Regions from separate parts of the Mycoplana sp. BE70 genome, predicted to be linked through region 4. Evidence: predicted binding sites of a transcription regulator. Region 4 holds the regulator's gene; each other region holds the start of a gene.
What was found. Region 4 encodes LexA, which represses DNA repair genes until DNA is damaged. Its sites were predicted from a motif close to TGTTCNNNNTGTGTTCNG; they were not measured.
Positions count from the first base shown of each region.

Region 1 (7,915 bases), on a different contig from region 4:
GCCGGCCTCACCGCCGAAGCGATCAAATCGCATCAACGCAAGAAGAACGCGATGGCGACGATGAGGCTGGCGATGGAAACGGCGCAAAAGCTGAACGAGTTGACCGTCGCTGCCGCCTCGCAGGTCCAGAACGGCGTTGTCGCCGAAGCGCGCGCCCAGATTCAGGGCTCGCTCGTGACGGCCCTCGTCGATCCTGGCTCGACGCGTGACGCGGTGCTGGCAAAGCCCTTCGGTCTCGTGATGAGCGAGGAGGCGCATCCACTCCCGGACACAATCCCGCTGCCCGAAGGGCGTCCGCAGGTGCTTGCGAAGGCCACGGAAGACAAGCCGGACCGGCGCGAGGTCAAGCCATCCGTGAAAGAACTCGCTTATGCCAGCCCGGCGCAGGTCGACACCGACGACGAGGTGCGCGAAAAGGTGCGGCCGAGCTTGTTCGGTTCGCGCAGCCGCGCCCGTGGGCGCACCGCCTATTACGACATTGCAGCCGGTGTCGTTCATCTTCCGAACGGGGAGCGGCTCGAGGCGCATTCCGGAATCGGCCAGATGCGCGACAATCCGAAATACGTGCACATGAAGATGCGCGGATCGACACCTCCAGGCACCTTCAAGCTGACGATGCGCGAGAAGCTCTTTCATGGCGTGCAGGCGTTGCGCATGACGCCGGTCGACGGTGTCCATCCGCATGGACGCACCGGTCTGCTCACGCACTCCTACCTGCTTGGCAGGAATGGCAATTCGCACGGTTGCGTCGCGTTCAAGAACTATCCCCGCTTCCTGGCGGCCTATAAGCGTGGCGAGATCGACACGCTTGTCGTCGTGCCGAGCATGAATGCCGGCAAGAGCCAGTTTGCCTCACTGTTTGGCAGGCAGGGGTGAACAGGAGCACGACCACACAGAAACTCCGCCGGTCAAACTGTGACCGGCGGCTCCAAGTCGTCGGCAGCGCGCACACTTGATCACGCCGCGTTCACACATCCGGCGACGCTGACAACATCCGCGCCCGCAGCCTCAGCGCCGCGCACGAAAACCGCTTTCGCGCTTCGTGCCCGCATGCAATCCTGTGTCCGAAGATCGCTTCCGGTCTCCGAGGCCGGGCGCTAGGCCATGAACAACCGACGCAGCGTGGCGAAGAAGCCGGGCGACTTGGGTGCAAGGACTACCCGAATCTGTGCCGCTGCCGTTGCTGCGCTTACAGCCGATCCATAATGGCAATAGCAGATGACCTCGTGCAACTCGTCGTCCGAGAGGTCGAAGAAACGCCGTGCTTCGCCATAGGTATCGTCTGCCAGCCCGGCTGCACGCAGGACGGGATCGGCGTAGGCGACGGAAATCGGCGAACCATCGCCGCGCATGTTCGCGCGGACACTCGGTGACTGATGCTCGGTCTGGCGCAGGGTCGACAGGTGCCAGTGCGGATTTTTCTCGAGGAGTTCCGCCCAGCGTTCCAGCCGCTCCTTGCGGGTCATTGTCTGAGCCGGATAGGTCTCGACTTCTGCAACAAGCCGCAGTTGTTCCACTGTTTGATGCTTCATCTTGGACTCCCATTCAGAGGATGGATGCTCCGCCCCCCAATGCTCATGCAGCCCCTAGGTGAAGGGTGACTCCACTGCGAACAGATGTCCAATCACGATCGAAGGCGGGCAAAAAAGAATGCTCGCCCTGCGGCGGGGACGCCGTTTACGCCCGCTCCACGAAGCCGTCCAGCACCCTCTTTTGGCCGGCGCGGTCGAAATCGATCGTCAGCTTGTTGCCCTCGACGGCGGCGACGTTGCCGTTGCCGAACTTCAGGTGGAAGACGCGGTCGCCGACCGAGAAGCGCGACGGCTCGGTCGTGGTCGACTTGGCGACGAGTTCGCCTTCGATGGTGCGGGCGCGCGGTCCGCTTTCGCCGTAACCGATGCGCTCGACCGCATGGCCGGAGCGGTTGCCCCAGTTGTCGCGGGTGGCGTCGGTCTTGTTCTGCTGCGCGCGGCGCCAGCCGGGGGTGGAGTAGCTGTTCTGGAACGGCTCCTGCTTGTCGAAGCGCGATTGGCCATAGCCGCCGCCGCGCCCGTAGCCGCCGTAAGACTGGTCGGATTCGGCCACTTCGACATGCGCCTCGGGGAGTTCGTCGAGGAAGCGCGAGGGGATGGTCGACTGCCAAAGGCCATGGATGCGGCGGTTGGAGACGAACCAGATGTGGCAGTTGCGCTTGGCGCGGGTGATGCCGACATAGGCGAGGCGGCGCTCCTCCTCAAGGCCCGCACGGCCGCCTTCGTCGAGGGCGCGCTGGTGCGGAAACAACCCTTCCTCCCAGCCGGGCAGGAAGACCGTTTCGAACTCGAGCCCCTTGGCGGAGTGCAGCGTCATGATCGACACGGCGTCGAGGTCCTCGTTCTGCTCGGCATCCATGACGAGCGCGACGTGTTCGAGGAAGCCGCGCAGGCTCTCGAACTGCTCCATCGAGCGGATCAACTCCTTCAGGTTCTCCAGCCGCCCCGGCGCCTCGGCCGACTTGTCGTTCTGCCACATCGCCGTGTAGCCGCTCTCGTCGAGGATCTGCTCGGCGAGTTCGGTGTGCGGCATGGTCTCCAGCAGCGCCTGCCAGCGCTTGAAATCGGTGACGACGTCGAACAGCGCCTTGCGCGCCTTCGGCTTCAGCTCGTCGGTCTCGATGATGTCGCTTGCCGCCGCCAGCATCGGAATGTCGCGGGCGCGGGCATAGTCGTGCAGGTTGCGGATGGTCGTGTCACCGAGGCCGCGCTTCGGCGTGTTGACGATGCGCTCGAAGGCGAGGTCGTCGGCCGGCTGGCAGACGAGGCGGAAATAAGCCATGGCATCGCGGATTTCCAACCGCTCGTAGAAGCGCGGGCCGCCGATGACGCGGTAGTTCAGGCCAAGCGTGACGAAGCGGTCTTCGAACTCGCGCATCTGGAAGGAGGCGCGCACCAGGATCGCCATGTCGTTGAGGTTGTGGCGCTTGCCGTTGCGGTCCGGGCGCTGCAGCGTCTCGATCGTTTCGCCGACGGCGCGGGCTTCCTCTTCGGAATCCCAGGCGGCATGCACGATGACCTTGCCGTCCTCCGGATCAACGCGGTCGGTGAACAGCGTCTTGCCGAGCCGGCCCTCGTTGTGGGCGATCAGGTGCCCGGCGGCGCCGAGGATATGGGCGGTGGAGCGATAGTTGCGCTCCAGCTTGATGACCTTGGCGCCCGGAAAATCCTTGTCGAAGCGCAGGATGTTGTCGACCTCGGCGCCGCGCCAGCCGTAGATCGACTGGTCGTCGTCGCCGACGCAGCAAATATTTATTTGCTGCTTTTCTTTTGCGCTCGCGCTGTCGCCGCTGCGCGGCTCGCTCCGCGGGGGCGCGCCATCGGGCGCGACGGCCACTTGGCCTTGCCGTCCTTCGGACGGACCCCGTGCCGCGCTTGATGCCGGCGACCGCTGCGCCAAAAGCCGCAGCCACATGTACTGGGCGGTGTTGGTGTCCTGGTACTCGTCGACGAGGATGTAGCGGAACTTCTGGTGATACTCGCGCAGGATATCCGGATTGGCGCGGAAGATGCGGATCGGGTGCAGCAGCAGGTCGCCGAAGTCGCAGGCGTTCAGCGTCTTCAGCCGGGTCTGGTAGGCCGCGTAGAGTTCGCGGCCCTTGCCGTTGGCAAAGGCGCGCGCGTCGCCTTCGGGGATCTGCGCCGGATCGAGGCCCTTGTTCTTCCAGGTGTCGATCATGCCGGCGAACTGCTTGGCCGGCCAGCGCTTGTCGTCCAGGCCCTCCGCCTGGATCAACTGCTTGATCAGCCGCACGACGTCGTCGGTGTCGAGAATGGTGAAATCGGATCGCAGCCCGGCCAGTTCGGCATGGCGGCGCAAGAGCTTGACGCCGATCGAGTGGAAGGTGCCGAGCCAGGGCATGCCCTCGACGGCGCCGCCGACGAGCAGGCCGATGCGCTCCTTCATTTCGCGGGCGGCCTTGTTGGTGAAAGTCACGGCGAGAATCTGCGAGGGAAAGGCGCGGCCGGTGGCGAGGATATGGGCGATGCGGGTCGTCAGCACGCGCGTTTTGCCGGTGCCGGCGCCGGCGAGCACCAGCACCGGGCCGTCCAGCGTCTCGACCGCCTCGCGTTGCTCGGGGTTGAGACCGGCGAGATAGTCGGGCGCACGGTGCGCGTCGCGGGCAGCCATGGCGCGCGCGGCAATGCCGCCGGTCGGCGCGTGACCGGATTTCTGGCCAGGGGCAGGGGCCTTCTTCAGCGCCGGATCCTCGTCGTCGAAGAAGGGAATGTCGTCGTAACCGCTCATCATGCGGCCCAATGTAGTGATTCGGGGGCGAAAGGCCAGTTTTGTGTTCTTCTTTTATTCCGGTCTTTCGATCGCAAGAACGAAGGTGTGGATAGCCATGCACCCGTCAGCCGCTCCACTCCCGGTGCCGGACAACTATAATTGCCGGCACCGGTAAGGCGCATTCAGGCCTGAAGCGGTTCCTGGTGAACGACGATCCGGGCGTGATACGGCACACGCTTGTAAAGGTCGATCACGTCCTGGTTCATCAGACGAACGCAGCCGGCCGAGACGGCCTTGCCGATCGATTTCCATTCCCGGGTTCCATGCAGCCGATAGAGGGTGTCCCGGCCATTCTGGAAGATATAGAGGGCGCGCGCCCCGAGCGGGTTCTTCACGCCGGGCTCCATGCCGCCGTTGGCGATGGAATATTTTTCGAGCTCCGGCTGGCGCGCGATCATTTCGTTCGGCGGCTTCCAGCGGGGCCAGTGCTGACGCCAGTGGATGATGCCTTCGCCCTGCCAGGAAAAGCCATCGCGGCCAATCCCGACGCCGTAGCGCATCGCCGTGCCGCCCGGCTCGACGACGTAGAGGAAGCGCGACGGCGTATCGACGACGACGGTTCCGGCCGGCTCTCCGGTCGGGTTTTCAACGCGTTGCCTGTAGAACTTGGGATCGATCTGCTGGTACGGAACGGCCAGAATCGAGTGACCGCCATCCTCGACCGCGCCGTACATGGCATCCAGTTCAGCGGTCGTCGCCGGTTCGATCGGGCGCCGGAGCGTTTGTGGGATGGGCGCGTCCTTGCCGCTCGGCGTTGTGGTGGTACAGCCCGCCAGCGCCGCGGCAGCGGCAGTCAAAATGAACGTTCTCCGTGACGTGAGAGATGCAGCCGACATTTAGGGGAGTTTCTTTCCGGGGTGGAGGTGTGTGCAGGCCGATGCCTACCCATGTTCCCGACGGCATGACAAGGCTGGAGGGCGATCACATCTTTGTCATGGGAATGATGGGCCAGGGATTGTGTCTGAAATGCCGCGGAGGCGGGCGAAAAGGGCCAGCGGCCAGGGGCAGCGCGGCACGGACAGGGATCGCCCGGGCTGCCTTGGTTGTGGTGCCGCCGAGTCAGCTGCGGTCGGCGTCGAATGCCGGATCGACCGGGACCTGCAGCGCGGTTGCGAGCTGGTTCGTTTTGGCAGCGAGCGCGATGATCCCCATCAACTCGGCGTGTTGCTCGGGGCTCATGCCTTTCGCCTTTGCCGCTGCCGTATGCGAGTGGACGCAGTAATTGCAGCCGTTGGTGGCCGACACGGCGATGTAGAGCATTTCCTTGACGAGTGGATCGAGCGTCGAAGGTGTTGCCATGATTGCCTTGACCTCGCGCCAGGTGTTTTCCAGCAGGGCAGGGTCGAAGGCGAGGTAGAGCCACATATTGTTGATGAAGTCGGATTTGCGCGTGGTGCGGATGTCGTCGAAGACGGCCTTGACGCGCGGATCGGCCTCAAGGTCGGCGGCGGGCTTGATGGTGCTCATGGCGAGGCTCCTTGCACTGCGATCTATAGTGGTTGCAATCGAACCTTCGCGCAAATCTTACAATTCCGTAATGATCGCATTCTTTCATTGCCGGTTCATGGGCAAGACACGATACTTGCCCTATACGGCAACCGCGCCGACGCGGAGCGTCGACCCTTGCCCGGAGAATTCAATGCGCCTTTGGAAACAAGTTCTTGTCAGCCTTGCCGTGGTCGGAGCGGGCCTGCTCATCTGGGGGCGGCTCGCGCCCGGAGCAGGCGACACGCTGAAGGCGGCCGGCCTGCCGGAAAGTCTGGTCGCGCTTGTGGCGCCGAGCAGCGCCGTCAATGGCGACAAGGGGGGCAAAGGCGGGCAGGGCAATGGCCAGCGCGGCGGTTTCGGTGGACCGACCCTGGTGGTGACGAAACCCGTGCAACTAACACTCGTCAACGACCGGCTCAGCGCCATCGGCGACGGCGAAGCGATCCGGACCGTGGTCGTCACCCCCTATTCGAGCGGCAACCTGACGCAGGTCGTCGTGAAGTCCGGCGACCGCGTCACGCAGGGCGCGTTGATCGCCCAACTGGACAACGACGAGCAAAAGATCGCCGCAGACCAGGCCCGCCTGACCCTCGACCGGGCGACGGACAAGCTGAAGCGCTACGAAAACCTCAAGGCGGCCGCAGCCGTCACGGATGTTGCGATCCAGGACGCACGCGATGAGTTGAAGGCAGCGGAACTTGCATTGCAAAGGGCCGAGCTCGACTTGCGCCGCCGCGACATCAACGCGCCCTATGCCGGTATTGTCGGCATCATTTCGGTCAATCCGGGCGACTATGTCACCACCTCGAGCGAAATCGCGCGCATCGATGACCGCTCCGAGATTCTTGTCGACTTCTGGGTGCCCGAGCGTTTCGTGACGAAGATCCGGGTGGGCGGCCCGGTGTCGGCGACGGCGATTGCGCGGCCGGGCGAGATCTTCACCGGTTCCGTCGAGGCTGTCGACAATCGGATCGACCAGGCAAGCCGGACGTTGCGGGTGCGCGCCCGCATCGACAATCCGGAAGACATCCTGCGCGCCGGCATGTCCTTTTCCGTGACGATGCATTTCGAGGGTGATCGCTATCCGAGCATCGATCCGCTGGCGCTGCAGTGGAGTGCCGACGGCTCCTATGTCTGGCGCATCGTCGATGACAAGGCGGAGAAGATCCCGGTCAAGATCATCCAGCGCAACCCGGACAAGGTTCTGGTTGACGCCGAACTGGCTGAGGACGACGCTGTGGCGATCGAGGGCTTGCAGCGGCTGCGTAGCGGCAGCGAGGTCAAGATCCTCAACGTCGGCAAGGAGGCGCAGCAGCCCCCGGTCGCGGAGGGCACGTGATGGCGGAGCGGCAGGCCGTTACCGACATGCGCGGCGGTCAGGCGGGCTTTACCGCGCTGTTCGTGCGCCGCGCCATCTTTGCGCTCGTCATCAATACATTGATCGTCGTTGCGGGGCTTGCCGCCTTCAACGGCGTCGAGATCCGTGAACTGCCCTCGGTCGATCAGCCCGTGATCACCGTCACGACGGTGTTCGAAGGCGCTTCGCCCGAGACGGTGGACCGCGAACTGACCGACGTCGTCGAGGGGGCGGTGTCGCGGGTGCAGGGGATCAAGGACATTTCCTCCACCTCGTCGTTTGGACGCAGCCGCGTGACCCTGCAGTTCAGCGATACGACCGACGTGAGCCAGGCGGCAAACGACGTGCGCGATGCGCTCGGTCGCGTGGCCAACCAGCTTCCCGACAGCGCCGAGGAGCCGCGCGTCGTCAAGGCCGACGCGGACAGCCAGCCGATCATGCGGCTTGCGCTCACCTCCGATCGCCTCTCGATGGAGGACCTGACGCTACTGGCGGAGAACGAGATCACCGACCGGCTGGCGGCCGTGGAGGGTGTGGCCGACATCGACGTTTCAGGCGAGCAGGAGAAGGTGTTCCGCGTCGACATCGATCAGGCGAAGCTCGCAAGCCGCGGATTGACGATCGGCGATCTGAGCACGGCGCTGAAGACCGCTTCGTTCGACGTGCCCGCCGGTTCGCTCACCAGCATGAACCAGGACATCACGGTTCGCGCGACGGCGGACCTTGCGACGACGGCCGACTTCGAGA
Region 1 is NZ_JAVDTM010000004.1:169,824-177,738, reverse strand. Features, by position in the region: gene J2Y48_RS09345 (DUF2778 domain-containing protein) at 1-876, shown strand, start outside; gene J2Y48_RS09340 (hypothetical protein) at 1,098-1,532, opposite strand; gene J2Y48_RS09335 (UvrD-helicase domain-containing protein) at 1,678-4,284, opposite strand; gene J2Y48_RS09330 (L,D-transpeptidase) at 4,446-5,159, opposite strand; gene J2Y48_RS09325 (carboxymuconolactone decarboxylase family protein) at 5,383-5,790, opposite strand; gene J2Y48_RS09320 (efflux RND transporter periplasmic adaptor subunit) at 5,963-7,150, shown strand; gene J2Y48_RS09315 (efflux RND transporter permease subunit) at 7,150-7,915, shown strand, end outside.
Region 1: the regulator LexA is predicted to act here: its motif matches at 4,326-4,343, upstream of J2Y48_RS09335 (UvrD-helicase domain-containing protein).

Region 2 (7,915 bases), on a different contig from region 4:
GCAGTCCAGCGGCCAGTTCGGCGGCGTTGGCATAGCCTCCCGGATGGGGCTGGTAGGCGGCACCGATGCCGCTGGCCGGGTCGCCGCGCAAGGCCACGAAATGGCGGACGCCAACCGCCTGGAACTCGTCAATGACGGAATGCACCTCCTCCTTCGTCGCGCCGACGCAGGTCAGGTGCGCCGCCGCCGAAAGCGGCGTGTCGCTGATGATGCGCGCCACGGTGGCGAGCGTCGGCGCGCGCGTGGATCCGCCGGCCCCGTAGGTGACCGAGACGAAACTCGGTGCATAAGCGGTCAAAGCGTCGATCGTCTCCCAGATCTGGCGTTCGGCCTCTTCGGTCCTGGGCGGAAAAAACTCGAAGGACAGCGTGGGGGTGTGGCGTTGGCGCGCGGTTTGGCCAATCGTCATGTCAACTCCTCCCGCCAATGGCGATCAGCGGTTCGGCGCCATCGGCGCCCTCTGCGGGTCGCTGGTCGCGCGCCAGCCATATCGTGACCGTCAGCGCTTGCGGACCGCCCTCGGCGGGGGTGAGATCGATCGTCTTTTCGAGTGCCAGGCCCGCCTGCTCTAGCCAGTCCTCGACGATCTGGTGGGAAAACCCCAGTCGCAGATGGGCGTGCTCGTCCCGCAAATGCTCTATTTCGTGCGGCGCAAGATCGATGATCACCAGCCGTCCGCCGGGCCGGAGCATGCGTGCGGCTTCGGCGATCGCCGCGTCGGGCTCGTCAAGAAAATGAAGGACCTGATGAATGGTCACCACGTCGAACTCGTCGCGCTCCAAAGGCAGATTGAAGATGTCGCCGTGCCGGATCGAGGCCTTGGTGATGCCGGCGCGGTCCAGATTGGCGCGGGCGACCGCGAGCATATCGCGGCTGGCATCGACGCCGACGCCGCGCCGATAAAGCCCCTCGAACAACTGCAGGATACGGCCGGTGCCGGTGCCAAGGTCGAGAAACGCATCGACCGGCTGCTCGCCTATCAGTCCGAGGAGCGCTGCCTCGACCTCCGCATCGCTCACATGAAGGCGACGCAGTTCGTCCCATTCGGCGGCGTTCCGGCTGAAATAGGCTTGCGCCTTTTCCGCGCGCGCCTTCTTCAGCACCGCAAGCCGTTCCGCATCCCTGGACAGGACCGGGTCGCTCCCGTCGATCCGGTCGAGCAGCAGGCGCGCCAGCGAGACGGCGGCACCATCGTGCCTGAGCCGGAAATAGGCCCAGGCGCCCTCCTGGTATCGTTCGATCAGCGCCGCCTCGGCGAGAAGCTTCAGATGCCGCGAGATACGCGGCTGCGACTGGCCGAGGATATCGGTGAGATCGGTGACCGTCAGATCGCCGCGGGAGAGAAGGGCCAGGAGGCGCAGGCGGGTCGACTCGCCCGCCGTCTTCAAAACCTCTACAGTGTCGTCCAAGCCGAGCTTCACCATTCCCGCCCTCAATCCAATCAAGACATAAAGATATGTTTATGTCATGAGTTGCGCAAATGCAAGCCGCAATCTCCGGGCTCGCTTCGAAGCTGGAAGTAAGGCGATGCGGCCGGGCACGTGGGAGCCGGGCCGTGTGCGTCCGCAGATCTACCAGATCACACAAACAGACTGCTTGCCTGCCGGGCGCGCAATCTCCGAAGGGAGGCCGCCCGAATACGACGTCGCCACGTCCGGTCGGTGCCGCACAATCAGTCGGCCAGTTGCCGGAGTGCACCGCGTCGAGGCGGCCCGATCGAACCGCGCCCGTAATGACAAGCCGCCACGCTGTGTCCAGCGTGGCGGCTTGGTGGAGATCCCCGCAGAGCAAGCGGCCGCTGGGCGGACCGCGTCGCCTGCCCTTTGTTCCTCAGCGGGTCAGGCGCTTGTAGGTGACGCGCTTCGGGTTGACCGAATCCGGGCCGAGGCGGCGGATCTTGTCCTGCTCGTAGTCCTCGAAGTTGCCCTCGAACCATTCCACATGGCTGTCGCCCTCAAAGGCGAGGATGTGCGTCGCAAGCCGGTCGAGGAACATGCGGTCGTGGCTGATGATGACCGCGCAACCGGCGAAGTTTTCGAGTGCGTCCTCAAGAGCCGCCAGCGTTTCGGTGTCGAGGTCGTTGGTCGGCTCGTCGAGCAGGATGACGTTGCCGCCGGCCTTCAGCATCTTGGCGAGGTGGACGCGGTTGCGCTGGCCGCCCGAGAGCGTGCCGACCTTCTGCTGCTGGTCGCCGCCCTTGAAGTTGAAGGCGCCGCAATAGGCGCGCGAATTCACCTCGTGCTTGCCAAGCTTGATGATGTCGTTGCCGCCGGAGATTTCTTCCCAGACGGTCTTGTCGCCAGCGAGCGCATCACGGCTCTGGTCGACGTAGCCGAGGTCTACCGTATCACCGACGCGAATCTCGCCGCTATCGGGCGCTTCCTGGCCGGTGATCATCCGGAACAGCGTCGTCTTGCCGGCACCGTTCGGACCGATGACGCCGACGATCCCGCCGGGCGGCAGCTTGAAGGTAAGGTTCTCGATCAGCACGCGGTCGCCATACGACTTGGTCAGGTTCTCGGCCTCGATCACGACGTTGCCGAGACGTTCACCGACCGGGATCACGATCTGCGCGTCGCCGGGACGACGATCCTCCGCCGCCTTGACCAGCTCGTCGTAGGCGCGAATACGGGCCTTCGACTTCGCCTGTCGGGCCTTGGGGCTGGAAGCGATCCACTCCTGTTCGCGGGAGATCGCCTTCTGGCGCGTCGCCTCTTCACGACCTTCCTGCTGCATGCGCTTGGCCTTGGCCTGGAGGTAGGCCGAGTAGTTGCCCTCGTAGGGGATGCCGCGGCCGCGGTCGAGCTCGAGGATCCAGCCGGTGACGTTGTCGAGGAAGTAGCGGTCGTGGGTGATCATCAGCACGGCACCGGGATATTCGCGCAGGTGCTTTTCCAGCCACGCGATCGTCTCGGCGTCGAGATGGTTGGTCGGCTCGTCGAGCAGCAGCAGGTCAGGCTGCGACAGCAGCAGCTTGCAGAGCGCGATGCGGCGCTTCTCACCGCCGGACAGATTGGCGACGTCGGCATCGCCCGGCGGGCAGCGCAACGCGTCCATCGCCATCTCGACCTGGCTTTCGAGGTCCCAGAGGTTCTGGCTGTCGATGATGTCCTGGAGCTTGGCGCCCTCTTCGGCCGTCTCGTCCGAATAGTTCATCATCAGCTCGTTGTAGCGGTCGAGGATCGCCTTCTTGCCGGCGACACCCTCCATCACGTTCTCCAGCACGTTCTTCGCCGGATCGAGCTGCGGCTCCTGCGGCAGGTAGCCGACGGTTGCTCCCTCCGCCACCCAGGCTTCGCCGGTAAATTCCGTGTCGAGACCGGCCATGATCCGCAGCACGGTCGACTTACCGGCGCCGTTCGGGCCGAGAATACCGATCTTCGCGTCCGGGTAGAAGGAAAGGTGGATGTTCTCCAGAACCTTCTTGTTGCCGTAGGCCTTGTTGAGCCCTGCCATGTGATAGATGAACTGTCGTGCCATTGCGCGCCTGCTCCGCATTCAAAGAAAAATTTGCCCGCTATGTAGGCGAATTCCCCGGCAGCGGCAATGCAGCGACACCAAGACAGCGGGAATTGTCTCGTTGCAGCCCAAGAGACCGGGCAGCAACGGTCACCCTGTCGCGTAGGAAGCAGACACGCCCGGGCGCAGCACCCTCATCGCCCGGCTCAACTGATCAGTCACCACCCGCCCGAACCAGCAGTCCGCCGGCGCATCTGGACTTGGTGGCCGAAGCGCCCCGAATGAGCCCGGCGAGTTCCCCCTCGCCCGAATTCAGCCCGATGGTCAGCCCGGTAACGATCTTCTCGTCGCCGACCGTACGGCAGCGCAGTTGCACCCGCTCGCCCGTTCCGGCGCCGAATGCGGCATCAAAGGCGGCAGCGAGCTCGGCGATCGTCACCGCCTTCCCCGCCTTCGTTTGGAAAAACACGCCCACCGCGGAGCCGTTGACGGTGTCCAGCAACTCCAAGGATCGCGCATAGTAGTCCTCCGCCGTCGCCGCATGGCAGGTGCCGTTCATCATCCACTGATGGCGGTCGAGCCCGGAGGCGACACCGGGCATGGCAGCGGCAAGCCGTATCGCCGTAGTCTCGGAAAGTGCCAACTTGGGCAGATCCGTCCATTTGCTGGAGCGGTAGAGCTTTTTCAGGTCGGCATCGATACCGCAGTAGCTCTTCTTGACCCGCCACAACCCGTGCAGCGACAGGCGTGTCGCCTCCTCAGCGCCCTTCGGAGGCAGGGCGCATTCTGCAGCCTTCGGCTTCGTCAGGCAGAAACCCGGCTGCCAGGTCAGTGCCAGAACATGAGCGGTCTTGGACTTTCCACCATCGTCCTCGGGCTTGCCCTGTAGCGTCACCGCGGCCGCTGGTGCCGCCACCGCCAGAAAGAGGAACATTGCCGTCATTTGCATGCATGTGGATCCGGGCCTTGTCATGACACCTCCGCAAACAAGAACAAACCATAAACATTAACCAACATTTGCGGGAAAATTGCAACTTAAAATTTTGACAACCCTGCACCCGCACGAAGCGCAATTTGCATTTCGGTGGAAAATCAATTTCATGCCAGCATCACCAGTCTCGCCATGACGTCCCGGAGCGACATGTTCTGCACATCCCGGCATCTGCAAAGCCCGACGGGCGCACGGCTCGCCTATCGCCACGAACCATCGCGCGGTCACGACAAGGGCGTGGTCCTGATCAGCCATGGGCTTGCCGAGCATTCGCGCCGCTACCAGGCCTTCGCAGAACGCCTGGCGGCGGAGGGCTTCCACGTCTATGCCCATGACCATCGCGGGCACGGTGATACAACCGCGCCGGACGCGCCGATTGGCCGCTTCGCCCATCGACACGGACTACATTTGGCGCTGGACGACATGGCCGCGATACGCGAGCTGGCCGTCGCCGCCCATCCGGGATTGCCGATCATCCTCTTCGGACATTCGATGGGGGGACTTTTCGCGCTGCTGTTTGCAGAAACGCACCCGCAAAGGATCGACGGTCTCGCGGTCTGGAATTGCAATCTGAACCCGGGCTTCGCCGGTCGCGCTGCGCAAGCCGTTCTGCTGGCCGAGCGGATGCTGAAGGGATCGGACGTGCCGAGCGAGATCTTGCCGAAACTCACCTTCGCTGCGTGGGCGAAGAAAGTTTTACCACGTCGAACCGACTTCGACTGGCTCTCGCACGATGCAGCGGAAGTCGACAGGTACATCGCCGACCCGCTCTGCGGTTTCGACGCCAGCGTGTCGCTCTGGCTCGACGTATTCGCCATGACGTTTGCGGCCGCGAAGACGGATGCGATCGCGCGCCTGCCGAGCCGACTGCCGATCCATCTCGTGGGTGGCAACGAAGACCCGGCGACCGATTTCGGCCGCGCCGTCACCTGGCTCGGGGACCGGCTGACAACGGCGGGGCTTTCCGACGTGACCTGCCTCGTCCACCGCGGTTTGCGCCATGAAACGCTGCTGGAACGGCAGGACCTGCGAGAAATGCCGATTGCGGATTTTTGCAACTGGTGCCAAAGGATTGCGCAGACTGAACGCCGAACCGGTAGATCCAAATGACCGTACATGCATCGACTTCTCCCTCCACGCTCCATCAGGAGGTGCGGCTGGGACTCGTCCTGATGGTCATTTCGGTCCTTATAGCACCGGTCATCGATCTCTTCTCCAAGCTCGCAGTGGCGGAGGTTCCGGCGGCCGTCATCACCCTTTGCCGCTTTATGTTCCAGGCGCTGACGCTTCTCCCGGTCGTTCTCTGGCGCGGCACTCTGCTCGACCTGACCTGGAAGAAATCGGCCCTGCATGCGCTTCGCGGCCTGATGGCCGCGACCGTGATGATTAGTTTCGTCATGGCTCTTGCTGTGATGGAGATTGCAGACGCACTGGCGATTTTCTTCGTCGAGCCGATCATCCTGACGATCCTCGGGGCGATCTTCCTGAAGGAAACGATCGGCTGGCGGCGTTATACAGCCTGTGCGGTGGGCTTCCTCGGCGCCCTGCTCGTGATCCAGCCAAGCATGCAGGAGGTCGGACTGTTCGCATTGCTGCCGGTCGTGTCCGCGTTCGGCCTTGCCGTGTTCTATCTGATCACGCGGCTGGCAGCGCAGAGCGAGGACCCCTGGTCGATGCAGTTGCATACCGGCCTCTGGGGCGCGGCCTTTGCCGGGATCGCACTTCTGGTCGGCAACCATTTTGACTGGACCGCGTTCACGCCGGTCATGCCGCACGGCATTTCCACGCTGTTCATCATCTGCGCCGGCATCGCCGCCACCATCTCCGGCATTTTCGGCGCCTATGCCTATCGCAGCGCCCCGGCCTCGGTGCTGGCGCCGCTGCAATATCTGGAGATCGTTTCCGCCACCATTCTCGGCTGGTGGGTGTTCGGCCACCTGCCCGATCCGCTGAAATGGGGTGGCATCTCGATCATCATCGGCTCCGGTCTCTATGTGATCTGGCGCGAGCACCAGTTGCGAAAGCGTCCGACCATTCCCGCGATGCCGCCGCTCGTCTGATCCGACCGCAACGCGATTAAGTCCGGACGCGCATCAACCCATGCCCGGTTGATGCTATCTCGCGATGCGCCTTTTTGTTATCCAGCACCCATTGCCGAGGATAGATTGCCGTTGACGACGAACGGTGTCGGCATGGAGGATATGATGGACAAGAAGAACTTGCCGCTTGCCGGGATCCGGGTCATCGAGCTCGCTCGCGTGCTCGCCGGTCCCTGGGCCGGACAGATGCTCGCCGACCTCGGCGCGGACGTGATCAAGGTCGAGAATCCCGAAGGCGGCGACGACACCCGCGCCTGGGGGCCTCCCTTCGTGACCGGCAAGGACGGCGAGAACCTGTCCGCCGCCTACTACCACTCCACCAACCGCAACAAGCGCTCGATCACCGTCGACTTTCGGACGAAAGAAGGCCAGGAGATCGTCCACCGGCTGGTGCGCACGGCCGATGTCGTGATCGAGAACTTCAAGGTCGGCGGGCTTGAGAAATACGGCCTCGACTATAAAAGCCTCGCACCGGAAAATCCGAAACTCGTCTATTGCTCCATCACCGGATTCGGCCAGGACGGCCCCTATGCCGCCCGTGCCGGCTACGACTACATCGTCCAGGGCATGTCGGGCTTCATGTCGGTGACCGGTGCGCCGGATGGCGAGCCGATGAAGGCGGGCGTGGCGATTGCCGATATTTTCACCGGCATCTACGCGGTAACGGCCATCCAGGCTGCGCTCATCCATGTGATGAAGACGGGCAAGGGCCAGCAGATCGACATGGCTCTGCTCGACGTGCAGTCGGCCGTCATGGCGAACCAGAACATGAACTATCTGGTTTCCGGCACCGCTCCCACCCGCCTGGGCAACGCCCATCCGAACATCACCCCTTACGAGGTGATCGAAACCGCGGATGGCCACATGATCCTCGCAGTCGGCAACGACGGCCAGTTCCAGCGGTTCTGCGCGTTGCTCGGCATGGCCGATCTCGCCTCCGACGAGCGTTTCGCCACCAACAAGTCGCGCGTCAAGTTCCGCGCGGAGCTTCGTCCGCTGATCCTTGAGCGCAGCCGCAACTGGAAGAAGTCCGATCTTCTGGCCGCATGCGAAGAGAACGGCGTACCTGCCGGCCCGATCAACTCGATCGCGGAAACCTTCGACGACCCGCAGATCAAGGCGCGTGGAATGCGACTGGACCTGCCGGATCGCGACGGCAACCGCATCCCGAGCGTGCGCACGCCGATCGTCTTTTCCGAAACGCCGCTTGCCTATGAACGCCCGAGCCCGCGGCTCGGCGAACACACCGACGAGATTTTGGCCGAACTCCAGAAACTGGAAGCCGGGAGGAAATCCGCATGACAAACACCGCAATGAGCACACAGGGAAAAACCATGAGAACCGGTGGACAACTGATCGTCGATGC
Region 2 is NZ_JAVDTM010000004.1:240,434-248,348, forward strand. Features, by position in the region: gene metF (methylenetetrahydrofolate reductase [NAD(P)H]) at 1-409, opposite strand, end outside; gene J2Y48_RS09640 (metalloregulator ArsR/SmtB family transcription factor) at 411-1,424, opposite strand; gene ettA (energy-dependent translational throttle protein EttA) at 1,831-3,480, opposite strand; gene J2Y48_RS09650 (ribonuclease T2 family protein) at 3,674-4,408, opposite strand; gene J2Y48_RS09655 (alpha/beta hydrolase) at 4,601-5,560, shown strand; gene J2Y48_RS09660 (DMT family transporter) at 5,557-6,510, shown strand; gene J2Y48_RS09665 (CaiB/BaiF CoA transferase family protein) at 6,643-7,851, shown strand; gene J2Y48_RS09670 (thiamine pyrophosphate-binding protein) at 7,884-7,915, shown strand, end outside.
Region 2: the regulator LexA is predicted to act here: its motif matches at 4,448-4,465, upstream of J2Y48_RS09650 (ribonuclease T2 family protein).

Region 3 (7,915 bases), on a different contig from region 4:
ATCCAGAAGCTGCCGACTCATCTGACCGGCGCACTTTCCTTCATCTACCCCGTGGCAGCGATCCTCGTCGACCGCGTGGCCTTCGGCCATGCCCTGCAGCCGATGCAGGTTGCCGGCGCGGCCGTGATCCTGATTGCGGCGATGGGCATGAATCTCGGCTGGTCGCCGGCGCGCGTGCTGCGGCGGAACGCCAGTTAGGTGGAGAGCGGCTGCGCCTGCCTACGGCGCACCTTGCATTGACCCACGAACGGTCGTGCTACTTGGCCTGCCGCGTCGTTTCGAACAGGAACCAGGTGCGGCGCTCGGCCTCATCGATCCAGTTCTCGAGCAGGCTCGCGGTCGCAACGTCGCCGTGCTCGTCGCACAGACCATGCGTCTCGCGCAAAAGCGAAACGAGGTGCTTGTTGTCCTCCAGAAGTTCGGCCAGCATGTCTTCCGGGGTGACGTAGTCGGCATCGTTGTCCGGGATCCGCTGGAGGCGCGCGGCGTGACCGATCGAGCGCAGCGTCGTGCCGCCGATCTTGCGGGCACGCTCGGCGATGTCATCGGTCGTCGCGAAGATTTGCTCGGCCTGTTCGTCCAGCAGCAGGTGATAGTCGCGAAAATGCGGACCAGACACGTGCCAGTGGAAATTCTTGGTCTTAAGGTAAAGCGCGAATATATCGGCGAGAAGCGCCGTCAGCGCGTGCGAAATGTCGGTGATCGCGTTCGAAGCGAGGCCCGAAGGCGTCTTCAGGGGCGCGAGCCTGCGTTTTTCGGCTGAGGTCGGCGACATGCGGTTCCTCCTTTTGAGGACGGGTAAAAGACGTCGATCGGCGCGACGAAGCTCTGCCTATCCCGGCAAAGCCGTGCTTGCGGTGGCGATGGAGAAGCTAGAGCGGCGCGCCCGATCGTCAACCGCGCGTCTCGGCGACCGGCTTGAATGCGCGTTCGTACAGGCGTAGAGATCGCGCGAAAGCGAGGTATCTCATGACACTTGCAGCCTTGCTTGCCTACAGCGGCGCGCTCTTCATCGCTGCGGTGATCCCGGGTCCGGGCATCACCGCCATCGTCGCGCGTGCGCTCGGCTCCGGCTTCCGCGAAACCTTCTTCATGGGACTCGGCCTGATCCTCGGCGACATGATCTACCTGACGGCCGTCATCCTTGGCCTGGCCTTCATTGCCCAGACCTTCACAACGGCCTTCATGGCGATCAAGATCGCCGGCGCGCTTTATCTCTGCTACATCGCCTGGAAGCTTTGGACCACGGGCCTGGTGCCGCAGGAGATCGAGGCCCGCCGCTCCTCCAGCATGGCCATGTCGTTTTTGTCCGGACTGCTTGTAACGGCCGGCAATCCCAAGACGATGCTCTTCTACGTGGCGCTGGTGCCAACGCTGATCGACCTCGGCGCGATCGGTCTCGAAGACTACGGCTTGCTGCTCGGCGCGACCTTCATCGTGCTCCTGGTGGTGCTCATTCCCTACATGGCGCTGGCATCGCGCGCCCGGACGCTTCTGAAGCGGCCGAGCGCCCTTCGGAGCCTCAACCGCGTGGCGGCAGGCATACTGGCAAGCACCGCAGCCTACATCGCAACCCGCGCAGCGTGAAATAAAGATCCGTCTTCAACCGCATTGGAATGCGATTTTTTCAATTCGCGGACAATCCGTGGATGATGCGGCACTGGCTTCCGCACGTCTTAGAACCTATTCTCCGCACAACATTCGAAGATTGAAAGGGAGCCGAATATGTCTGAACCCCGCAAACCCGGCCGTGGCCGCGTCTACGCCTCGATCATCGAGACGATCGGCGACACTCCGATCGTGCGGCTCGACAAGCTGGCCAAGGAAAAGGGCGTGAAGGCGAACCTTCTGGCAAAGCTCGAATTCTTCAACCCGATCGCTTCGGTCAAGGACCGTATCGGGGTGGCGATGATCGAAGCGCTCGAGGCGCAGGGTAAGATCACCCCCGGAAAATCGACGCTGATCGAGCCGACCTCCGGCAACACCGGCATCGCCCTCGCCTTCGCCGCAGCGGCCAAGGGCTACCGGCTGATCCTGACCATGCCGGAAACCATGTCGGTGGAGCGGCGCAAGATGGTGGCGCTGCTCGGCGCGGAGCTCGTGCTGACGGAAGGGTCGAAAGGCATGAAGGGCGCGATCGCCAAGGCCGAGGAACTGGCGGCGACGGTTCCCGACGCGATCATCCCCCACCAGTTCGAGAACCCGGCCAATCCGGAGATTCACCGCAAGACGACAGCGGAAGAAATCTGGAACGACACCGAGGGTCAGGTCGACATTCTCGTCTCCGGCATCGGCACAGGCGGCACGATCACCGGCGCCGGACAGGTGCTGAAGGCGAAGAAGCCGAGCGTCAAGGTGGTGGCCGTCGAGCCTGCGGACAGCCCCGTTCTGTCCGGCGGAAATCCCGGCCCGCACAAGATCCAGGGGATTGGTGCAGGCTTTGCACCGGCGATACTGGACACCAAGATCTATGACGAAGTCGTCACCGTGGCCAACGACGAGGCGTTCGAGAACGCCCGCCTGGTGGCAAGGCTCGAGGGCGTGCCGGTCGGCATCTCCGCCGGTGCAGCACTCGCCGCCGCCATCAAGGTCGGCAAACGGCCGGAGAACGAAGGCAAGACCATCGTCGTCATCATTCCCTCCTTTGCCGAGCGCTATCTCTCGACCGCTTTGTTCGAGGGCCTTGGCGGCTGATCGCTTCAGCAAGCGACGAACGATTGCAGGGCACACCGTCGGTGTGCCCTGCTGGCCATTGCGCGGTCGCAGCCATGCACGTACCGCCATTGTCATTGCGGTCGGCGCGACCGTTGTGTGCTGATTACTGTGTGTCGGGCATTGTGTGCCAATCGTTGCCTGAAAGCGGCGCGGTTCCCGAAGGTGCTCTCAAGCCGGCAACACAATCCGTCCGGACAATGCCTTCCGAGAACGCGCGCAAGTCTGCCTTCATACCAGCCCCGTCGTGGCTGCGGGCCTAGCCTGTCGTGACCCGCCTGCGACGGCCGCGTCCCGGCGTCAAAACTGGCCTCAGGCGGCGGCCGTCAGCCGTTCGCCGGCGATACGATAGGAGATCGCCTCGGCAAGATGGATGCGGCCGACACTATCCTTTCCGTCGAGGTCGGCCAGGGTGCGGGCGACCTTGAGCACGCGATGGTAGCCGCGGGCAGAAAACCGCATCTTCTCCGCAGCATCCCGCAAGAGCTGCAGGCCGCCGGGGTCCGGCTCCGCGATGCGCTCGATCAGCGCGGTCGAAGCACGCGCATTGATGGAAACCTCCGCGCTGCCAAGGGCCACGAAACGATCGCGCTGGACCTCGCGGGCACGCGCGACGCGAGCCGCCACCGTCGCGCTCGATTCTGCCTGCATCGGGCGGATGAGATCGCTCGCCGATACGGCCGGCACGTCGATGCGGATATCGATGCGGTCCATCAGCGGACCGGAGATGCGACCCTGGTAATCCGCCATGCAGCGCGGCCCGCGCGCGCAGACCTGACCCGGCTCACCCGCCATGCCACACCGGCAGGGGTTCATGGCCGCGACTAGCTGGATCGCCGCCGGATAGCTGACGCGATGATTGGCACGGGCAATCACGCATTCGCCGGTTTCGAGCGGCTGACGCAGCGCATCAAGCACCTGCGGCGAGAACTCCGGGAACTCGTCGAGGAAGAGAACGCCGTGGTGGGCGAGTGACGCCTCTCCGGGCCGGGCGCGCAAGCCGCCGCCGACAAGTGCGGCCATCGTCGCCGAATGATGCGGCGCCCGATAGGGGCGGCGATCGGACAGCTTGCCGCCAGCGAGTTGGCCTGCGATCGAATGGATCATCGAGACTTCGAGCAGTTCGGCCGGTGCGAGCGGCGGCAGGATCGACGGCAGGCGGGCGGCCAGCATCGACTTGCCGGAGCCGGGCGGCCCGACCATCAGGAGGTTGTGTCCACCGGCCGCAGCCACCTCCAACGCGCGCTTCGCGCTCTCCTGTCCCTTGATGTCGGCAAGATCCGGCAGGTTGGCGGGTGCGGCGCGAATGGCGGGCTCAGGCCGGCTGAGCACCTGGGTGCCGCGAAAATGATTGGCGAGCGCAATCAGGCTGCGGGGCGCCAGAATGTCGATCTCCGCGCCGGCCCAGGCCGCCTCGGCACCGCTGTCGGCTGGACAAATCAGGCCTTTGCCGAGCGCATTGGCGCCGATGGCCGCCGGCAGAGCGCCGGCGATTGCCGCGATCGTACCGTCGAGGTTGAGTTCGCCGATGACGACGTAACCTTCCAGAGCGTCGGCCGGAATGGCGCCGAGCGCCGCCATCAGGCCGAGCGCGATCGGAAGATCGAAATGGCTTCCCTCCTTGGGCAGGTCTGCCGGCGCCAGGTTGACGGTGACCCGCTTGGCGGGCAAGGCGAGACCCGATGCGTGCAGCGCGGCCTGGACTCGTTCCCGGCTCTCGGCGACGGCCTTGTCAGGGAGCCCGACGATCTGCATGCCGACCCTGCCGGGCGCCACCATCACCTGGACCTCGACGGGAACGCCGTCAATGCCCTGAAACGCCACCGTACTGACCCGTGCCACCATGACCGTCCCCCAAACAGTCTGCCGCCGATCGCCTCACCCGACGTCATCACAATCTGTCATAGAAAATGGAATGGAACAAGAACATTTACGGAACAATTTTCAGCCAGGCCGTGCAAACCGGTTGCGCCCGGTTGCAAACACCGCACGCATGAGAACAAACGCGACCGCCTATTCAAGTCCGCGGGCGAAATGCGACCGGAGCAATGCATTCGAGAACAAGAAGGCAGCGTAATATCCAAGAGCTATACGGCCATCGCCCGTGGCGGAATGCTCCAAGTCAAGCCCCCGCGTATCCAACAGACATCCACCGCATACCCAAGGGAGGAAGTCATGGTCAGTGAACCTATCCGCGATCCGAGCACCGATCACCTTCTGACACCAAAGAATTCAGCCTTCATCTTATCGATTACCAGCCGGTCCAGGTGAACTCCATCGCCTCAATGGACCGTCAACTTCTGGTCAACAACGTCGTCGGCGCTGCCAAGGCGGCTGTCGTGTACGGGCTGCCGATCGTGCACTCGACGGTCAATGTCAAAACCGGCCTGAACAAGCCGCCAATTCCGCAAGTGCGCAAGGCGTTGGAACGATACCCGACCTACGATCGCACGACGATCATCTCCTGGGAAGACGTGGAATTCCGGCGCGCGGTCGAGGAAACCGGTCGAAAGAAACTGATCATGACGGCACTGTGGACCGAGGCGTGCCTCACGTTTCCGGCCATCGACGCGCTGGAGGCGGGCTATGAGGTCTATGTCGTCGCCGCGCACGAGGCGGGCCTGCACCGCATAGAGCAGGCGGGCGGCAAGATGATCAGCGTGCCGCAACTCTTCTGTGAATTGCAACGCGACTGGTCGCGCAAGGAAACAGTGCCCGCCTTCATGAACCTGTTCATCGAAACGGGCGGCACGGCGGGGATCCAGTTCTCCTACGACCGAAGCGAATAGGGGATCGCGGAGAGCGGATGGATAGTGGTGCCGGCGCCTCTTCGATCAGACGCCGGCGCAAGTCGCTCAGGCGCGTTTGCGTTCAATCGCATCCCACAGGAGGCTCGAGACGTCGGCGCCGCCGAATTTCCGCACCTCGCGGATGCCGGTCGGCGAGGTGACGTTGATCTCGGTCATGTAGTCGCCGATGACGTCGATGCCGACGAACAGGAAGCCGCGTTCGCGCAGCGACGGGCCGATCCGCTTGCAGATCTCGATCTCGCGGGCGGTCAGCTCGGTCGCCTCGGGGCGGCCGCCGGCATGCATGTTCGAGCGGGCATCGTGCTCGGCGGGCACGCGGTTGATCGCGCCGACCGGCTCGCCGTCGACGAGCAGGATGCGCTTGTCGCCCTTGCGCACGTCCGGCAGATAGGCCTGGGCGATGAAGGGCTCGCGGAACATCTGCCCGAACATTTCGAGCAGCGAGGAGAGATTGCGGTCGTCGCGGGTCGAGTGGAAGACGCCGGCGCCGCCATTGCCATAGAGAGGCTTGAGGATGATGTCGCCCATCTCCTCGCGGAAGCGGCGGATCTCGGCCGGGTCGCGGGTGATCAGCGTTGCCGGCATCAGGTCGGCGAATTCGGTGACGAAGATCTTCTCCGGCGAATTGCGCACCCAGGCGGGATCGTTCACCACCAGTGTCTTCGGATGGATGCGCTCCAGCAGATGGGTGGAGGTGATGTAGGCCATGTCGAAGGGCGGGTCCTGGCGCAACAGCACCACGTCCATCGTCGACAGGTCGACCCGCTCGGGTTCGCCCAAATCGTAGTGGTCACCCTTGACGTCGCGAAGCTGCATCGGCTCGACGGTCGCAAAGACCCTGCCGTCGCGAAGGCTGAGCTTGTCGGGCGTGTAGTGGAAGAGCTGGTAGCCGCGAGCCTGGGCTTCGAGACTCATGGCGAAGGTGGAATCGCCGCTGATATTGATGGTGGACACGTGGTCCATCTGGACCGCGACGTTCTTGATCTTTGCCATGGAATGTTTTCCTCACGGATTGCCGCCCACATTTAGGCTTGCGCCCCGGCAAACGCAACGGGCGGCGCCTGCACGCCGCCTGCCCTCAAATGGCACGATCGATGCCTCAGGCGGCGAGCCCGCCCCGGCCACGTCCGGCGCGCATCATGTCGCGCAGCCGCAGCGCCGTGGCGATCGGGGCTGGAAACTGCTTGCGGCAGAAGGCGATCTTGCGAACGTATGTATCGACCTGCCATGTCGCCCAGGTCTTGCCGCCAAAATAGGCGATGTCGCCGGCGCGAAGCGTGCGTTCGCTGCCGTCCTCGGCGATGACATGCACCTCGCCCTCAAGGATCATCACCGTCTCGTCCCAGCCGAAATACCAGCGGAAGGTGCCCGCAGTGCAATCCCAGACTGCCGTGGTCGACTGATCGTCATGGCCGCGCGAATGCAGCGCGACCCGGGCGTGCGGCTCACCGGCCACGATCAACGACGGCTCGATCGGCGCATCGACCATCTCCATCTCGTCCATGGAGGCCGCGATCAGCGGCCGCGACGGCGCCATTGGCAGCGGCAGCGTCTTGGCCGCCATGCCGATCACGCCCGCAAGCATCAGTTTCCAGACCATTACAACTCCGCACGATGGTTCATCGGCAACCATAGCGGGCGGAGGTAAGGACGGAGTGCAGATGTTCGGTCGCATTTTATCGATCGGCGCATCGGTCGTCGCCGGCAGTCAGAACGCATCCGGCAGGTGCCGCGGGACACGCCACGGCAGAACCGCGATGATATCGTATCGGACGGACAGCCGATGCGCATCGCGCTGGCGGGCGAGCCACAGGTCGCTTGCGGCGCGGATGCGTCGCTGGGCCGTCCCCGTCACCGCGAAGACCGCGCTCTCCTCGCTCCGCCGCGCCTTCACCTCGACGCAAATGACGAGGTCGCGCTTGCGGGCGATGATGTCGATCTCTCCGACCTTCGTGCGGTAACGGACGGCCAGCACGCGGTAGCCTTTGGCAAGCAGATAGAGGGCGGCGACGAATTCCGCGACATGGCCACGGCGAAAGGCCCTTCGGCGGAGCTTGCGTTCCGCTTCAGTCCCCATCGCGCGCCTTCATGCCGACCAGGCGCTGGTAGAGATCGCGGCGCGGCAGGCCGGTCTGGCGCGCTGCTTCTGTTGCGGCCTTGCCGGCGGGCATCTCCTGCGCCAGGGCGGCAAGCAGCGCATCGACGTCGGCGATTTCGGGGACAGCCGCTTCGGTCGGCGGGCCGACCACCAGCACGATTTCACCCTTGACATGCGGATTTGCCTGGTAGTGCGCGGCAAGCTCGGCGAGCGATCCCCGGCGAAACTCCTCGAACGTCTTGGTCAGTTCGCGGCAGACGGCCGCCTGTCTTTGATCTCCAAGCACCTCAGCCGC
Region 3 is NZ_JAVDTM010000001.1:352,360-360,274, forward strand. Features, by position in the region: gene J2Y48_RS01675 (DMT family transporter) at 1-198, shown strand, start outside; gene J2Y48_RS01680 (DNA starvation/stationary phase protection protein) at 257-775, opposite strand; gene J2Y48_RS01685 (LysE family translocator) at 970-1,587, shown strand; gene cysK (cysteine synthase A) at 1,726-2,694, shown strand; gene J2Y48_RS01695 (YifB family Mg chelatase-like AAA ATPase) at 3,025-4,557, opposite strand; partial or broken gene J2Y48_RS01700 (isochorismatase family protein) at 4,888-5,501, shown strand; gene gshB (glutathione synthase) at 5,568-6,515, opposite strand; gene J2Y48_RS01710 (cupin domain-containing protein) at 6,622-7,122, opposite strand; gene J2Y48_RS01715 (YraN family protein) at 7,231-7,599, opposite strand; gene rsmI (16S rRNA (cytidine(1402)-2'-O)-methyltransferase) at 7,589-7,915, opposite strand, start outside.
Region 3: the regulator LexA is predicted to act here: its motif matches at 4,635-4,652, upstream of J2Y48_RS01695 (YifB family Mg chelatase-like AAA ATPase).

Region 4 (7,915 bases):
GAAGTTCCTGTCCATTTGCACCTGCTAGCGATCAGACGAACCCCTGCCTTTTTTAGGCATACCATTGCGGCGCGCTCCGGCCAAGTCTCTCCCTTTGATTGAAGCCGGAAGAAAAAATGTGCCGACTAACCATGTCGACTCCGCTTCCGACGAATCCCCTTGCGTCGAAGGGCGGCCTCTGTTCGACTGGCCGTGGCAGTCAACAGGGATGAAATGCGATGGCGTTTGCCTTCGACGGAAAAGTCGCGATCGTGACGGGCGGTGGCTCGGGAATAGGCGCCGCCATATCGCGGCGCCTGGCCGCCGACGGCGCCGAGGTTGTCCTTGCTGACGTCGACCGTGACGCCGCAGAGGGCATTGCCGCCGAGATTCGTGGTGCGCACGGAGACAAGGCCCATGCGTTCGCGGTGGACGTCACCGACGCAGAAGCGGTCAGGAGGCTGGTCGAAACGACGGTGGAAAGATGCGGCGGCTTGCATCTGGCGGTTAACAATGCCGGCATCCACGGGCCGCGGCTCCCCAGTGGGGACTATCCCATAGACGGCTGGCAGAAGGTGATGGACGTCAACCTGAACGGTGTCTTCTACGGCATGAAGCATCAGATTTCCGCCATGATGGCATCCGGTGGCGGCGCGATTGTCAATGTCTCCTCCGTGCTCGGTTGCGTCGGGCTGCCATTTACGGTTGCCTATACCGCGGCAAAGCACGGCGTAACGGGACTGACCAAGGTCGCGGCAATCGAGTATGCCAAGTTCGGTATCCGCATCAACGCCGTCGGTCCCGGCTGGATCGAAACCCCGCTCCTGACGGGGCACCCGCAACTGGCGAGCAGCCGTCGGATGGAGTCGCTGCAGCCGATGGGGCGACGAGGGCGCCCGGAGGAAGTCGCCGCACTGGTCTGCTTCCTGCTTTCGGACGAGGCGAGCTTCATCACGGGCAGCTATCATCTCGTGGACGGTGCCTATAGCGCACACTAGCGTGTCGGCCGGCTGACCTGGCAGATCGAGGGGGGTACTGAACGAGGTCTTGCGGTCCGCATCGGACCCCGCGTAAAGTCTTGCCGACCAAGATCGGGAACTGTGGATGGTTAAAGCGGAACAAGGACAAATGACCGGACTGATAACCGCCGGCATACTCGTTCTTGCGCTGCTGCACGCCGCACAATCGGTCTTCGTTCCGTTCGCGTTTTCCATGCTGGTCATCGCGTTGATATGGCCGGTCCAGGCCGCCCTCCAGACGGTGATGCCGCGGCTGCTTGCGCTGCTCATAGCGCTGACCGTGACGATCATCGCAGTGGTCTCCGTGGGGTCATCGATTGCCTGGGGGCTGGGTGTCCTCGGGCATTGGCTGTTCCTCAACGCCGGCCGTTTTCAGACGATCTACCTTGATTGGGCCCAATGGCTGGAAGAGCATGGTGTGGCGGTCGCCGGCCCGTTGGCAGAGCGGTTCAACGTCGGCGCGCTCGTCGGATTGCTGCAAGGGGTCGCCGGACGCATGAACAGTTTCGCCGGTTTCACGCTGGTGATCTTCATATCCGTCATGCTCGGCCTTCTGGAAGTGGAGGACGTCAAGCGACGCCTGCTGTTGCCGAGCGTCCAACCGCACGGTGCGCGGATTCTGGCGGCGAACAGAAGGATCGGTGCCAAGCTTCGACGCTTCATGGCCGTGCGTACGTTTGCCAGTATCCTGACGGGGTTGGTCGTTTGGATATTCGCCCGGTTCGTTGGTCTTGAGTTGGCTGCGGCCTGGGGAGCGATCGCGTTCGCCCTCAATTACATTCCTTTCCTCGGGCCATTCGTGGCGACGGTCTTCCCCACCATGTTTGCGATTGCCCAGTTCGATTCGTGGCAATCCGCAGTGTTCGTCTTCGTCGGACTGAACCTTATCCAATTTGTCATCGGCAGCTACCTGGAGCCACGGCTGACCGGTGCTTCGCTCGCGATTTCACCGTTCGCCGTGATTTTCTCCGTGTTCTTTTGGAGTTTCATGTGGGGTCTTCCGGGTGCCTTCATTGGCGTTCCCATCCTGATTTGCCTCATCGAATACGCAGCACAGGTGCCGGCGACCCGCTGGATCGCCGTGCTCCTGTCCAGTACCGTGAATGATGAAGCTGTTGCCGCTTTGGACCGCCGCGACAGGACTTGAGCCGCCTGACCGGAATGGCAGCGGATACTAGCTCACCGCGGGAACTATAACGCCGATCAACAATCGTAGTGTCAGCACAAAATCGGAAAAGCGGGCTTTTTGCCCCGTACTTGCCGGCCGCCGGTTGAGAAGAGACAGCACCAATAGCCTGCCTGGGCCGCCGCGCCACGAGCGGTTGTACCTGGCCGAAAAACCGGATTACACTTGACCGTTCGTTCGGATGGACAAGACTACGACAGGCAAGAAAATCAACGAGAGAGGAAGGAATGGACATGACCAAGATTTCCCTAGTGCTCGTTCTGGCCGGGCTCGCAGCGGTCGGCTGCACGCCAACCGAGAGGGGCGCCGGCATCGGCGCAGCCACCGGCGCCGTGATCGGCGGCGCCATCACCAATGACGTCCGCGGCGCCGCCGTCGGAGCCGCCATCGGCGGTGTTTCCGGCGCCGTCATCGGCCATGTGGCCGGACAGCCTGGTCGTTGCTACTACCGCGACCGTTACGGCCGCCGCTACGTCGCCGCGTGCCCATAACAGCCTCACCGGCCCTGTCGCTGTTGAACTGGAAAAGACCTTGTCCTTCACGAGGTCTTTTCCCGAATAATGGAAGTTCCCGCCGGGATCACGGTTGGAAATCTCGAACGAGCGCCTGCACCCTTGATTGAAATTTGCCCCCTTGCGGAACACATATGGAACAGATAGTGTCTGTTCTGGATTTGTTTCACGATTCTGGGTGACGAGCCATGCTGACCCGCAAACAACAGGAACTGCTCCTGTTCATCCACGAGCGGATGAAGGAGACCGGCATTCCGCCGTCATTCGACGAGATGAAGGATGCGCTCGATCTCGCCTCGAAGTCGGGCATTCACCGGTTGATCACAGCCCTCGAGGAGCGCGGCTTTATCCGCCGGCTGCCCAATCGGGCACGCGCGCTCGAGGTGATCAAGCTGCCCGAGGCCTATTCGCCGAGCCTGAAGGCGCGGCGCGGCTTTTCCCCGTCCGTCATCGAAGGAAGCCTTGGCAAGCCGGCGACGGCGCCCTCCCCGGCCAAGCCCGCGGCCGCGGACGGGTCGGCTTCGGTTCCGGTCATGGGGCGCATCGCCGCCGGCGTGCCGATCTCGGCTATCCAGAACAACACCCATGACATCGCGGTTCCCATGGAGATGCTCGGCGCTGGCGAGCATTATGCGCTTGAAGTCAAGGGCGACTCGATGATCGAGGCCGGGATCCTCGACGGAGATACCGTCATCATCCGCAACACCAACTCCGCCAACCCGGGAGAGATCGTCGTGGCTCTCGTCGACGACGAGGAGGCGACGCTGAAGCGCTTCCGCCGCAAGGGCGCCTCCATCGCCTTGGAAGCCGCCAATCCCGCCTACGAGACCCGCATCTTCGGCCCCGACCGAGTGAAGATTCAAGGCAAACTGGTCGGCCTCATCCGCCGTTATCACTGACCGCGTCTTCTAGGTCGAGATATGTGTTTGTCCGCCAGTCGTACAGGCGGTGCCGGCTCCAGGGGCGGTGAAGTGTCGTGACCGCGTTGCGGACGCTGTAACTTGCGCGGCCAGTCGGATCGAATGTCTGCGGCGTTATTTCAAGGGCGCCGGTGCGGCGCAGGCTGCGCGCCGAAACGAGTTGGGCCCCGGAACGGCAGGTTTCCATTCGAAGGTCTCGTGGCACGACCACGAGATCGGCACTGTCGCAGGCCGTTCCGAGAAAGGCCGGGTCCTCGACCGCGAGGACACGCCAACCGGCCGGCGCAGCACCGGCGCACCACGCCCTGCGGCGGCAGACGAATCGCTTTTCGTTGGCGGCTGTGGCGAACGCTGTACGCATGTCATCGCGCGCACGCGCCATCGCAGCAGGGTCAAGCTCCCGTTCCGCGCTCCTGCGCTGTCGCGCATCCAGGCTCGCTACTGGTGCTGCTCGGTCCGCAGAGTCCTGCGCGCGATCGATACCCGCGGCACCTCCGACCGCGGGCGCCCGTTGCGCGGCATCTTCATCGGTCAGGTACAATGGCGAACGATGGCTTTCGATGCGAAGGGCGCGACGCCATTGATCGTAGATGAAATCGGGCGGTTTCGACCGATTCGTGGCGGCCTCCCCCGCGTGACGAGCGCCACCAGCCGGCCGTCCTCCGATACGAGAAGCTCGGGCGGCGCATCCGATGGACGGACGGCCACAATGGCCACACCGAAGACGAGTGGTAGAAGGCCGATGAGCGCGAGACGGGTGCGAAGCAGGCAGATGAACCCGCCACCTGCAGCAATGAGCGCGAATGCCAGCGGGGGGCAATCTGCCGGTGACCACCTCTCCGCCCCAGCCGGCAACCCAATTGGCCATGGCGATGATCCAGTCGACGCCCCGTCCCATGATCGCCAGCGGAATGCCGTCCAGTCCGAGCGGCATGAGCAGCATGGCGATGACGGCCATCGGCATGACGATGAACGAAATGATCGGCATCGCAAGAAGGTTTCCGGCAAGGCCATAGGCCGGGATGCGATGAAAATGTCCGATGGAGTAGACGAGCGTTGCGACCCCGCCGATCAGGGACGACAGCAGAATCCCACCGGCAAACGCAGATGCAACCGAAAGGATCCGTGACCGATCACCGATCCACCTGGAGCGCCGTACGGACCAATCACGCCAGGCAGCATAGCCCGCAACCAGACCGAGGGTTGCCGCATAGGACATCTGGAAGCCGGGACCAGTGACCGCGGAAGGCGTCACCGCCAGAATGATCAGTGCCGAGAGCGCGACATTGCGCAGGCTGATGGCGGTGCGGTCGAACAGGACAGCGAACAGCATGACGACGATCATCAGCCACGAGCGAATCGCCGACACCGCCCCGCCGGAGATCAGGATATAAAGGGTGACCGTGATCAACCCGCCGATGGCTGCGATTTTTTTGATCGGGAACTGTTCGGCTGCGCCCGGAACCAGCGCCAGCAGCAGTCGGGCGCCGACCAGAAAGGTGCCCGCCGCAAGTGCCATGTTGAGCCCTGAAATCGCCAGAACGTGCGCGAGGCCCGATTGTCGCAAGGCCTCCACCGTTTTCGGGCTGATGCCGCGCTGTTCGGCCGTGATCAAGGCGGCCGAAATTGCGCCGGCATCGCCGCCGATGCGGCCGCGAATGTGTTGCGTGATGGCACTCCGCCATTCGGCCACCATTCGGCTTGCTGCACCGTATGCGGTTTCAATTCGCGCCGGCAGGTTCAACTCCGTCGCCGCCGGTTTGCCGTAAAAGTATCCGATAGCCCCGGTTCCGGCGAAATAGGCGTCGAAGGCAAAGTCGTTGAGACCCGGCAACGCCGGTCCGGACGGCGGATTCAGGCGCGCGCGTCCGACGATCCCGCTGCCGATCGGCAGCGGCGGATGGGGACTGCGCGCAAGGAGACTGACGTGGTTGGGCGGACGCCGCAATGTCGGGCCGTCGGTCGACAGCAGCGCCACCCGGTACCGCAGGCGGCCGCGGTCATCGGCTTCGCGAGACAGCACCCTTCCTGTAATCGTCGTCGTCACCGGTTGATCGAGCATGACGGTGGAAAGCCGCCAGCTTTCGATCGCGGACAGCGCCATTCCGAGCAGCAGCAGGAATGCCGCGCGCGTGACAAAGGACAGGAGGGTCTGGCGATGCCGCAGGAACACCGCGATCAGCCCGAATCCAAGCAGTACGATCAGCAGCGGCACCAGCGGCGGATCGCGGGCGAGCGCGTACCAGGACCATGCCCCTGTGCCGATGAATACGGGAACGAACAGAAAGACGCTGCCATGGTCTCGCTCCCGCTTCCAGGCTGCCAACCCCGACGACAGGGCGCCAGCAAACCAGCGCTTTGCACCACCCCGCCGCCCCGCAAGCACGACCGTTCGGCCGCTCGCGATTACGACCGGCTGGCTCGCCGTCTGCCGGTCCTGCGGGGTCCGGACCGCGCTGGCGGCCGGGACTGCGACTTTGGTAGCGTTTCCCTCCCCCATGGCCTCCGCCCCAGCCACAACCAGCAGCATAATGCAACTTCAGATTTTGATTTGCAATTGCCAATTCGGCGCCAATGCGCTTGATCTCCGAGAAAGAATGCCCCCTCCACAATTCTCGAATCTCGCCCATAAGTTGCTTGCAACTGGCGAGGAAGAGTAGATATTGCGATGCCGGAATGTTTGTTTTTGCATTGCACAAATGCAGCCTTCGTCTTGCTTGGCACGTGAGGCAATTTGGGCTAGCAAAGCGGCACGCCCACGATCGGCACTGCCTGTGCCACACCAGCAGATGGAGATCCTCATGACGGGAAAGAGCGCGGAAGTCACTGTCAGTGACAAGAAGGTGGAGTTGCCATTGCGATCCGGATCAATCGGTCCGTCGGTGATCGACATCGGCACGCTCTACAAGCAGACCGGCACTTTCACCTATGACCCGGGCTTCACCTCGACGGCCTCGTGCGAGTCCAGAATCACCTACATCGACGGTGACGAAGGCGTTCTCCTGCATCGCGGCTATCCGATCGAGCAACTGGCGGAGCACGGCGATTTTCTGGAAGCGTGCTACCTGCTCCTCTACGGCGAGCTGCCGACCAAGGCGCAAAAGGACGACTTCGACTATCGCGTCACCCACCACACGATGGTGCACGAGCAGATGTCGAAGTTCTTCACCGGCTTCCGCCGCGACGCCCACCCGATGGCGGTGATGTGTGGCGTCGTCGGCGCGCTGTCGGCGTTCTACCACGACTCCACCGACATCACCGATCCGCACCAGCGCATGGTTGCATCGCTGCGCATGATCGCCAAGATGCCGACGATCGCGGCGATGGCCTACAAGTACCACATCGGCCAGCCGTTTGTTTACCCGAAGAACGATCTCGACTACGCGTCGAACTTCCTGCGCATGTGCTTTGCCGTGCCCTGCGAGGAGTACACCGTCAACCCGGTCCTGTCGCGGGCGATGGATCGCATCTTCATTCTCCACGCCGACCATGAGCAGAACGCGTCGACGTCGACGGTACGTCTCGCCGGCTCGTCGGGCGCCAACCCGTTTGCCTGCATCGCAGCCGGCATCGCCTGCCTCTGGGGTCCGGCTCACGGCGGCGCGAACGAGGCGGCGCTGAACATGCTGGCGGAGATCGGCACGGCTGATCGCATCCCGGAATTCGTTGCCCGCGCCAAGGACAAGAACGATCCGTTCCGCCTGATGGGCTTCGGCCATCGCGTCTACAAGAACTACGACCCGCGCGCCCGCATCATGCAGAAGACGACGCACGAGGTTCTTGGCGAACTCGGCATCAAAGACGATCCGATGCTGGAAGTCGCCATGGAACTGGAGCGCATCGCGCTCACCGATGAATACTTCATCGAAAAGAAGCTCTACCCGAACATCGACTTCTATTCCGGTATCACGCTCAAGGCGCTCGGCTTCCCCACCACGATGTTCACCGTGCTGTTCGCACTGGCCCGCACCGTCGGCTGGATCGCCCAGTGGAACGAGATGATCGAGGATCCGGAGCAGCGCATCGGCCGTCCGCGCCAGCTCTATATCGGCGCCCCCAAGCGCGACTACGTGCCCGTCTCGAAGCGCTGAGGCTGACATTGATGCGGTCCGGTCAACCAGACCGGACCTTGTCCACCGGCAAACCCGTCGATGTATTTCGGCGGGTTTTTGTTTGGCGTCCGCAAACGAGAATGGCTGCTCGCCCTCATAGCAACCGCTGGGCAGATCCAGGTGTTGGGGCGATTTTGAGAACGACAACGCAGCGACGGCTTCCATTTGCGGCACCAGAATCCGCTAT
Region 4 is NZ_JAVDTM010000009.1:145,883-153,797, forward strand. Features, by position in the region: gene J2Y48_RS17725 (L,D-transpeptidase) at 1-15, opposite strand, end outside; gene J2Y48_RS17730 (SDR family NAD(P)-dependent oxidoreductase) at 219-977, shown strand; gene J2Y48_RS17735 (AI-2E family transporter) at 1,108-2,145, shown strand; gene J2Y48_RS17740 (YMGG-like glycine zipper-containing protein) at 2,418-2,675, shown strand; gene lexA (transcriptional repressor LexA) at 2,885-3,595, shown strand; gene J2Y48_RS17750 (ComEC/Rec2 family competence protein) at 3,576-6,146, opposite strand; gene gltA (citrate synthase) at 6,418-7,707, shown strand.